Regions from separate parts of the Paenibacillus sp. FSL R5-0486 genome, predicted to be linked through region 1. Evidence: riboswitches for the same ligand, from Rfam matches in the RefSeq annotation. Region 1 holds a riboswitch; the other holds the start of a gene.
What was found. Region 1 has a riboswitch for cyclic di-AMP ahead of MKY01_RS00525 (C40 family peptidase). Riboswitches for the same ligand answer to the same signal wherever they lie in the genome.
Positions count from the first base shown of each region.

Region 2: linked by a shared signal. The riboswitch ahead of MKY01_RS18025 (3D domain-containing protein) and the one ahead of MKY01_RS00525 (C40 family peptidase) in region 1 are both predicted to bind cyclic di-AMP.

Region 1 is NZ_CP150237.1:107,006-112,027, forward strand. Features, by position in the region: gene MKY01_RS00505 (4a-hydroxytetrahydrobiopterin dehydratase) at 1-11, shown strand, start outside; gene rbsK (ribokinase) at 56-1,039, shown strand; gene MKY01_RS00515 (cytochrome c) at 1,114-1,470, opposite strand; gene MKY01_RS00520 (GNAT family protein) at 1,621-2,115, opposite strand; gene MKY01_RS00525 (C40 family peptidase) at 2,471-2,905, opposite strand; cyclic di-AMP (ydaO/yuaA leader) riboswitch at 2,945-3,082, opposite strand; gene MKY01_RS00530 (hypothetical protein) at 3,328-4,179, opposite strand; gene MKY01_RS00535 (M1 family metallopeptidase) at 4,190-5,022, opposite strand, start outside.
Region 2 is NZ_CP150237.1:4,059,170-4,064,191, forward strand. Features, by position in the region: gene MKY01_RS18010 (PspA/IM30 family protein) at 1-71, opposite strand, end outside; gene MKY01_RS18015 (hypothetical protein) at 183-524, opposite strand; gene MKY01_RS18020 (polysaccharide deacetylase family protein) at 678-1,469, shown strand; gene MKY01_RS18025 (3D domain-containing protein) at 1,577-2,251, opposite strand; cyclic di-AMP (ydaO/yuaA leader) riboswitch at 2,254-2,449, opposite strand; gene MKY01_RS18030 (amino acid ABC transporter ATP-binding protein) at 2,668-3,390, opposite strand; gene MKY01_RS18035 (ABC transporter permease subunit) at 3,377-4,840, opposite strand.

The DNA of each region.
Region 1 (5,022 bases):
GGTCGCAATAACGAGGTCGGTTATTATCACGCGGCCAGAAGTGAGTGAACCATACATGTCAGACTATAATCAGAAACAACCTCTTATTGCTGTCGTAGGCAGTCTCAATATGGATCTTGTGGTGAAGACAGACACAATTCCGGAAGAGGGAGAGACGGTGAGCGGTGAGGAGCTGCATTATCTCGCTGGTGGCAAAGGGGCCAACCAGGCTGTTGCCGCTGCGCGTCTGGGTGGACAGACTACGATGATTGGCGCGGTGGGATCGGACGGTTTTGGCGAACGTCTGCTGCACAGTCTGACGGAAAGTGGTGCAGATGCCTCGCGGGTTCGCATATTGGAAGAAACGGTAACAGGGACGGCTTCCATCTGGCTCTCTCGGGGAGACAACCGGATTATTGTTATTCCTGGTGCGAATGGGAAAGTGGTGCCTGAGATGCTGGAAGAGGCGGATACGGTAAAAAGCCTGACTGCAGCCGCAGCGGTGCTGCTGCAGCTGGAGATCCCGCTGCCAGCGGTTACCCGCGCCGCCCAACTGGCGGCTGAAGGCAGCGCACTGGTGGTGCTCAACCCGGCTCCCGCGGTGCCGGGTCTGCCCCAGGAGCTCCTGCGGTGCGTCGACGTTGTCACGCCGAACCGCAGTGAGCTTGCCGTGCTTACCGGCCGGGATCATCTCCGGCCGGAAGACCTGGATGCGGCGGTCGCAGAGCTCGCCGCATCCCTCGGGGCCGCTGTCGTCACGACGCTCGGCCCCGAGGGGGCTGTGTACGCGGCGCCGCCTGGTGGCCGCGTACAAGCAGGGCGTGCCGGCGCGTGCCGTGCGCCCGGCTACGCCGTAAGCGCCGTCGATACGACCGGCGCTGGCGATTGCTTCAACGGCGCGCTGGCGGTAGCTCTCGCGCGCGGTGAGACTTTGGACGCGGCCGTAGGCTTTGCCATGGGTGCGGCGGCGTTATCCGTGACAAAGCTCGGCGCCCAGTCCGGGATGCCGTACGCACGTGAAGTTGAGGCCTTTTTGGCTGAGCATGCCGCAGAGGCTTAATAATTGATATAACAAAGAGGCTCTTATTCTCCGAAAAGGGGATTAAGCGCCTCTTTGTTATGCGTGTGCAGAGATTATTTCTTCTCTGACAGCCACATGGCGATATTTGCAATCTCTTCGTCCTGCAGTTTGCCCTTGAAGGAAGGCATACCACCTTTACCTTTGACAATCGTAGAATAGATCTTCTCCAGATCATCCTGGCTGCCGATGTTAGCCAGAGCAGGTCCTACGCCACCTTGAAGCTGATCCCCGTGACAGGAGATACAATTGGCTTTGACCAGTGCTTCAGCCTGTCCGGCATCCAATGTTACTTCCGGCATGGTTGGCTTGGCTTCTTCAGCCACTTCTTCTTTCCCTGGAAGCGTAAACATTAAAACAATAGCTAAAGCGCATGCTGCAAAAAATACTCCGCTCATGATCCATTTGTGCATCCCTTATGTCCCCTCCAGAATGAAAGATCATCTAACCTGAAACTATCCATATCATTATAACGGAACCTGTACTGACATCATAGCATTTTGTGGGAATTTTTTGAACTAATCACATAACAAGGGGCAAATTTGGTTGTTTTGCAATGGATTCTAACCGCGAGGCCCTTCATAAACCATACAGTGAAAGGGCTTCAAGCCGGTTGGGGTCTGCCGTTCGTATGTATCATGGGTGACAAATCCACTCTTCAGATAGACTTGAATGGCACGAGCATTCCAAGTGAGTACTTCCAGATCAATCTCATTCGTGGGATTTCGGCGAATGGCTTCTTGTACAATGGCAGTGACAAAAGCTGTCCCTTGACCCTGACCACACAGCTCTGGATGCATGCCAAGGCCAATCCGGGTTACCCCTTGAAGTGGGAAGTATTGAGCAAACCCACATATACGATCGTTCTGATCCAGGACGCTCGCATATTGCTCCTGCCGCAGCTGTGCATCTCCGAATTCCACTTCCAGAGCTTTCATCTGCTCCCAGGGGAGCCAGCTGTAGATATTGTAAGGCGGATCATACTGCCAACTGCAGATAAGCTCCGCATGTTCTTCTCGCATGGGTACAACGTGAAACGTCACAGGGGTTTCCTTCATACACCTGCATGCTCCTTTCCTTGAAACAGAACTCTTTGTCCACTCTACAAAAGTGATGTTCATTTAGCAAGTCTTCCTTCCCAAGAAAAAAAATGAAACAAAAGTTCCGGTAATTTCGTTTATATTATAACGGGATGGGTAAAAACATCATAAGGGCACGGACGAACGAACGCAAAATGAACCTGTTGATGTCGCAGGATATGCCCCGAGTATAACTTGCAACATGAATAAGGATTGAAGCACAAAAAAACCGCCGGATACATTCCTGCGGAGAATGTACCGGGCGGTTCTGTTATGCTTCTTGCTTCGTTCCAGTATGTTTAATGGTTACAGCATCATGTTGCTCAGCTTGTCCCTAGTCAAGGGCCAGTGATTCATATGCGTCCGTGCTCATAATCCGTTTTGCGCCAACATAACGATTGGCCCAATAGTTTTCACTCAATGCACTGATCGTAACGCCTTTGGAAGAAGAGGAGTGTGCGAACTTTCCATCCCCTACAAAAATTCCTACATGGGATACGCCTTTACCTGTTGTATTAAAGAACACCAGATCGCCAGCTCTCATTTCCATGCGGGATACGGAATCGCCCATGTCGAATTGGGAACTGGATTGGCGTGCTAAATCAATACCCAACTTGTCGAATACATACCGTGTAAATCCGGAGCAGTCAAAGCCGTTGAGCGTTGTTCCTCCACTTTGATATGTAGTTCCCATTGCTGAATCAATTACTTTGTCCATCTTTGAATCTGCGAATGCGCTACCTGCACCAAGCGATAAAGCGAATGTGATGCTAAGTACAGCTGCGGTTAATTTCTTCTTGAACAAGAGATATTCCCCTTCCAACGCCTGCGAGGTTAGCTTAAGGATTCGGTTGAAGGTCCCCTATGATCCCTCTGTAGCAAGATCAATTCACCCATAACTGGTTCCCCCGCTTCCCAGGTGCCAGGAATTTGGCTATGCTAGTTATGCACCTGCGAAATCAAGAAATGACGATTTAATTTTAAGTAGTTACAAATATGAATGTAAATATTACAAAGTTGTTACTAAAAACTCACTGCGATTATTGTAACAGAGGAGTACGGCTTTGGCAACGTTTAGCAACAAATTTAGCAAAAAAAACCTCGACCTTTGACGGGGAAAGGTTGAGGTTTGCCTATTTATAAGTACATATTAGGCCATGAGTTTAACATGTGATGGTAACAATTTTTAAACTATCTGCTCTCACCTTTGGATATTTTGGACTGCCATAATCGGAAATGGCTGCATATTTTCCACAGACTCAATAGACACCTGGCAAGTGGATACGTCTGTTGTAGTATAAGTCCGGTAAGTCCCGTTAATAACCATGAGGCTGTAGTGAATGCCCCAAAGACGAGTAGGTGTACTCCGCCCAGCAGGAGTGCAATGCCGATTACGGCGATGAGATGACGCAGTGCAATCCAGAGGGCTTTGAGGGTACCGTGAGCCCCGCCTTCTCCTTCTGGTGCCGAAACACCGAACTGCATGTAGAGTATGACATGGTGGATGATCCAACCATATACAATCCAGGAAGCAACATAAGGTATACCAGGCAAAAGTAATTGAAGGGAATGAAATCCGTCCATGAGAATTGAGTAAAGCTTCGGTATGAGCCAGTAGGCGGGCAGAAGTATCAATAATGTACGTATGGTGTGGAGCAGTAGCATCGGTTTCCACAGATTTTTGATTCCGCGGACAAAGGGGATACGCTCTTCTGTAGAATTAAAGTGCTGAAGTGAGTAGAGCAGTCCTGCCTGAATGAGGGGGCTGATCAACATGCGAACCAGCAGCATGCCCCCGAGAATCCATAGATAACGATGAACCTCCGGATGGGTAGACAGGTTAAGTTGACTTTCCATTTTGAACAAAAGTGTACTCAGCTCACCGGCATCAGCATCTGGATAGCGAAGGAGCAGTGGGATGACGGCCGATTGTACCATTCGATAGAAGAAATATCCCCAAATGAGTTGATAGAGAAATAAGAGTGCGGCAATGAACATATGCTGACGGACGAGAAACCAGCCTTCACGTATTTTCGCTTTCACCGTTTCCACCTCACCATGACAGACCTCCGAATATGGCTTCTATTAGTTTGGTTACACTCATGCTCCAGCGGGACTTCGTCTGCTCATCCAGTCCGGATTTCAGGAAATTGTTCATATGGCGGTTCTCCAGCACGATCGAGTACAGGGGATCGGTCATGGCCCAGGATACGGGGGATGTGTGAGTTAATTTATACGTGATGCGATCTTCTTTGCCATTCCATTGCTTGGTGAGGATATGCCCGTCTTCAAAAGCAATGCGAACAGGAACGGCGCTGTAATCACTACCTTTTTTTGCGATCGTCACGGATGACTCGTACAATGTTTGACCGTCTTTCTGTACGGGCGTAATACGAATCTTCTCTACAGCAAAGTCAGCCATCCCATTACCATAGACGTATTGATCAAAATAATCAGACCAGGAAGTGCGGGTCACTTGCTCCACAACCTTTTGAAAATCAGCGGATGTGGGATGTTTGAAACGGTACTTCTTCACATAGGTAGAGAGAATACGCTCCATCTTCTTGGCACCAACTTGATGTTCAATGCCGAGCAATACTAGCTTGCCGCGTGTGTAGACATTGGCTGCATACTCATCCTGTGAATCGAACTTCCAGGACTCTTGTGTTAAGGATGAAGGAGATGTAATCAGTCCCGATTGTACCGGCAGATTCGGAATCAATCCGTATTCCTGCTCCATCAGTTTGTCTTCTGCATAAGAGGTGAATCCCTCATCCAGCCAGGCTTCCTCGAATTCGTTGCTGGCAACCATGCCGTAGAAGTACTGGTGTCCGATCTCGTGGACTACGGTTCGTTCCAGGTCATAACCTGGCGTGGTGTCATCGG
Region 2 (5,022 bases), 3.3 Mb from region 1:
TCTTCCGCCTTGTCAATAATGGCGTTGATGTTAGACATAGTTAGATCACGCAAACGTTTGAAAATGGACATTATGTTATTCCTCCTAGTCGATATTACATCGTATATAAACATACATACGTAATAATCTACAACTCGTTTCAATTTTAGCAAATAAAATCAAAACATTCGATGGTTCTTATGTCAGGAAGATCGTTTATCTTTGTTCAGATGATCCTCCATCAACCTCTCTGCAGTCTGCACGATTTCGTCGATCTGCATCCGCGTGATGGAATCAAAATGGATACCCATGATCACCGTAACGGTTACTTTCAGCTGCAAGGCAGCCTTTCGGGCAAGCCGCTCACACAGCTCTTGTTCTTTATGCCCAGGAATATGGACTGTCGTCCCGCTTACGCGCTCATGATCCACGTAGAACGTTGCTACGGCGCCAATATGCGCCTTTCCTCCGGTAACGAGAAAAACCTTATCTTCTCCTGCTTCAATCACCTGTAAACGTATGGATTTCAAATCATATGTACTCATACCCATCCACCTATCCTTTTCTATATGTTATGTATGGAGGAATTATGGCTGTCATAAGATAAATCCGCAATGAAACTTCTCACACTACGCATATTTTATGGAACCCCCGGGCATACCAAGGAGAACGTCATTTTGGAAAAGGAGGCCGTTATTATGCGCGTACGCCTCATTATGCTGATGGTTATCGTTATTTTTCTCGGGGGATCTCATGCTCCAGTTTCATCGCGGGATGTTTCAAGCCCGCCAAGTGAATCAGTATCAGGTTCGGATTCTGCGGAAGAAGAACAACTGACATTGGGACAATTACGTCAAAAATATGCCGATACGTTCAAAACCAATGGTCCTTCAACCAAGAAGGTTGCACTGACTTTTGATGATGTACCTGATCCACGATTTACTCCACAAGTACTGGATGTATTGAAGAAATACAATGTCAGAGCTACATTCTTCATCGTGGGTAGTCGTGCTGAGAAACATCCGGATCTGGTGAAACGCATCGTTAAGGAAGGGCATATGGTTGGTAATCACAGCTACAATCATCCTGAATTCAGTAAACTGTCGATGAATGCCTTTCGCAAACAAATTTTACATACCGGGGATATTATCCAACGTTTGGCAGGATATACGCCCAAGATGATTCGGCCACCTTATGGAGACATTAATGAAGAACAGCTGAGATGGGCTGCCAAACAACACTATAGCATTGTGAACTGGAACGTAGACTCCCTGGACTGGAAAGGCCTTTCAAAGGAACAGGTGAAAGATAACATTCTTTCTGCCGTAAAACCCGGCTCCATCGTTCTGCAACATGCTGGAGGCGGTGTAGGGTCAAACCTGAACGGCACGATTGAGGCTTTGCCTGAAATTATTGAGGAACTACGTAATCGGGGATATGAACTGGTCACCTTGGACGAAATGCTGGGATTGCCCAAGGCCAAAGATTAAGATGACCGTGGTAGAAATAAATGAGAATATTAAAAGGGTGCTGTTCAATCGCGAATTAGCGACTGGCAGACACCCTGTTTGAATTCATTTTAAATGTTCTTTTCTCTCTACTTCAGAATGTACAGCTCGATATCCTGAAAACCAAATGAGCTTACAGACTGTTTGCTACCCGGGATAAAGATATCAATCCGGTGACCTTTGATTGCACCGCCCACATCCCGCGCTGTGGCTACAAAAGCTTGTTTTGGCAATCCTGGATGGCTGTGACCAGTTACCAGTACTTTGGTTCCAAGTGGAATTACACTTGGATCAACTGCAATCGTACCCAGTTCAAGGTCATTTCCGAAATAATCGACTGCACCCCAGCCTCCATTTTCAGACGGATCTGCAGAGTATGCCGTTGCTTTTACGTTCACAGCTTTGCTGTAATCGAATGTTTTACCCCAGGCTTGAACAACTTTGTTATCTGCGTTGACGTCCAAGCTTGCTGTAGCAACAGTCTTCGCTTGGGTCTTGCTCTCCGTTGCCGCAGCGGCTGCTACATTGTTTGCCTTACCGGGAATCGTAATTTTCAAACCACCATAAATGTTGTAAGCCGAAATGTCGTTGTTTGCTTTAATTAACGTGTTGAGTGCTACTCCATATTGTTTTGATAAGGTGTAGAAGGTATCCCCTTCTTTGGCCACATGAACTGAATCGGCGTGAGCCGGAACGGCTTGAATGAGCATTGCTGTTGTCATTAATGCTACTGCTGTTTTGGCTATACGTTTCTTGTTAATCATGGTCTTCCTCCCTCATTGTGCCTGCGAAGTTAGTTGTCGGATTCGGATGAGGAGCCCACCCTATAGGTTCTTCGTTACATTTGAAACGTTATGTACCCAATTCACCCCAAGCAGTGTGCTGTAGATCTTTCCCCCTGCACAATCTGCATCGTTACATCCCCCGCACTCCCTATCCGGAAGTTTCGGCAGAGTTCAATATATCACAATTTTGTAACCTGAACTTGTAGTAATTCTTACCAAATGGTTTTTAGCATGTAAGCATTTGTAAGAATACTGGTTAATTCAGAAAGTTTGGTTGACCCGATTCCTTTATATTTGGTAACAGAATAGTTACTTTTCCGAATCCATACGTCATTATTATCCATAAAAAATAGCGTTACCGACTCGAAGTCAGTAACGCTATTTGATCACATCGTTTAGAGTACTTTCGCAAGAAAATCACGTGTACGTGAATTTTTGGGTGCTCCAAACACCTCATCAGGTGTTCCCTCTTCCACAATAACCCCGCCATCCATGAACAAGATGCGGTCTCCCACTTCACGTGCGAAACCCATCTCATGGGTTACGATGACCATCGTCATTCCGCCTTCTGCAAGACGTTTCATGACATCCAGCACTTCGCCGACCATCTCAGGGTCCAGTGCCGACGTAGGCTCGTCAAACAGCATCACATGCGGCTGCATGGCCAATGCTCTAGCAATGGCGATCCGCTGTTTCTGTCCACCAGACAGCTGATTCGGGAATGTATCTTTTTTATCGTACAAGCCCACGGTGTTAAGCAGATCAGAGGCAATTTTCTCCGCTTCCTGAGTGGATTGTTTCTTCACTTTAATCGGAGCAATCGTGATGTTTTGCTGTACCGTTTTGTGTGGGAACAGGTTGAAGTGCTGGAACACCATGCCCATTTTCTCACGAGTTGCGTTAATGTTATGCTTGGGGTCCGTGATTGACACGCCTTCAAAATCAATCTCTCCTGAGGTAGGCTGTTCCAGCAGATTCAGACAACGTAAGAAAGTACTTTTACCTGAACCGGAAGGACCGATGACCACGACAACCTCACCTTTGCCAATCGTCACGTTAATGCCCTTAAGCACATCGTTATTTCCATAAGATTTGTGTAATTGTCTAACGTCTATCACTTGCACTCAACTTCCTTTCCAGTCGTCCCAGCAGCTTGGACAAAATGAACGTCATTACAAAGTAGATGGCTGCTGCAATCAAAAATGGACTCAACCCTTGGTACGTAATGTTCTTGACTACACTTGCCTGATACATAATATCCACCATACCGATAACGGAGATAATGGAGGATTCTTTGATGATAGTTATGAATTCATTACCGATCGCTGGTAATACAGCTTTGAAGGCTTGTGGCAATATGATATAACGCATCGCGGCGCCTCTTCCCATACCTAATGAACGCGCTGCCTCCAACTGACCACGATCCACACCTTGGATACCTGCACGGAAAATCTCCGCCAGATAGGCACCACTATTGATTGAAAGTGTAATGATACCTGCCTGAAGTGCAGTGAAGTTAATGCCAAAGCTCAGGGAAAAACCATAGTAAATAATCATCAACTGTACCAACATCGGTGTGCCACGGATCACTTCAACGTAAGCCGTACCGATCCAGCGCAAGATTGCAGCGTCATGCAAACGGAACAAACAGATGATCAATCCAATAATTACCCCGAAGATAACCCCAAGTGCAGACAACAGAAGTGTGTATCCTACACCTGTAGCATAGAAACTTTTGTACTCCCAGAATACTTGGAAAATATTTTGTGATTTGTTCGCTTTATCCGCCATCAAGAGGCTGGCGTCCGTCACCATCTGATTGATTTTATCTTCGCTTTTCAGTCGCTCCAGTGTTCCATTTACTGCAGCTAGCAGCTCGGTATTACCTTTACGAATCCCGATTGCCGCTTCTGCTTGCTCTTCGTCCGGAACAGCAGCAGCAAGTCCAATGATATCGTCCAGATAACCTACAGCAACGGTATCTTCAACGATTGCCGCGTCAATGCGTTTTGTTTGCAGTTGAAGCACGATATCCGAGATTTTATCCAGCGCAGTAAGCTTCGCTCCTGGAATACTCTGTCCGATCGTTTCCTGAATGGAGCCTTTCTGAACGCCAATCTTCGCATTTTCAAGTTCTGCCATGGTTGGATATTTGTCTTTATCCACATTGCGAACCATAATCACTTGTTTTGATTTATAATAGGTGTCGGAAAAATCGATACTTTTCTTCCGCTCATCCGTCGGCGTCATACCTGAAATCACCAGATCAACACGCCCGCTCTGCAATGAAGGCAGAAGACCGTCGAAGCCCATATCCTCAATCACAAGCTCAGCGCCAAGATCTTTGGCAATCTCTTTGGCGATCTCAATATCGAAACCGACGATTTCATCTTTGCCATTAATCACTTTATGGAATTCATATGGTGCAAAATCGGCACTTGTACCGAGCACCAGCTTTTTACTGCTTGAATTATCTGTAGTTCCACTTGCAAGTGCCACAGGAACGGCAGTCGTCAGCAGAATAACAAAGGTCAACAGCATCATGGTGTAACGACTTATTAATTTCAACCTTTTTCTCTCCCCTTACAATACTTTGTATGCTTCTCATGTTGATGACTGAGTCATTATAAAGTACAATGCATGATTATGCAATGCATTTTGACAATACAAATCTTGACTTGTTTCTGAAAAAATAAAGCAAACATGATATAATCAATGAATTATTTTCATTTTTGCATAAGGAGTTTACT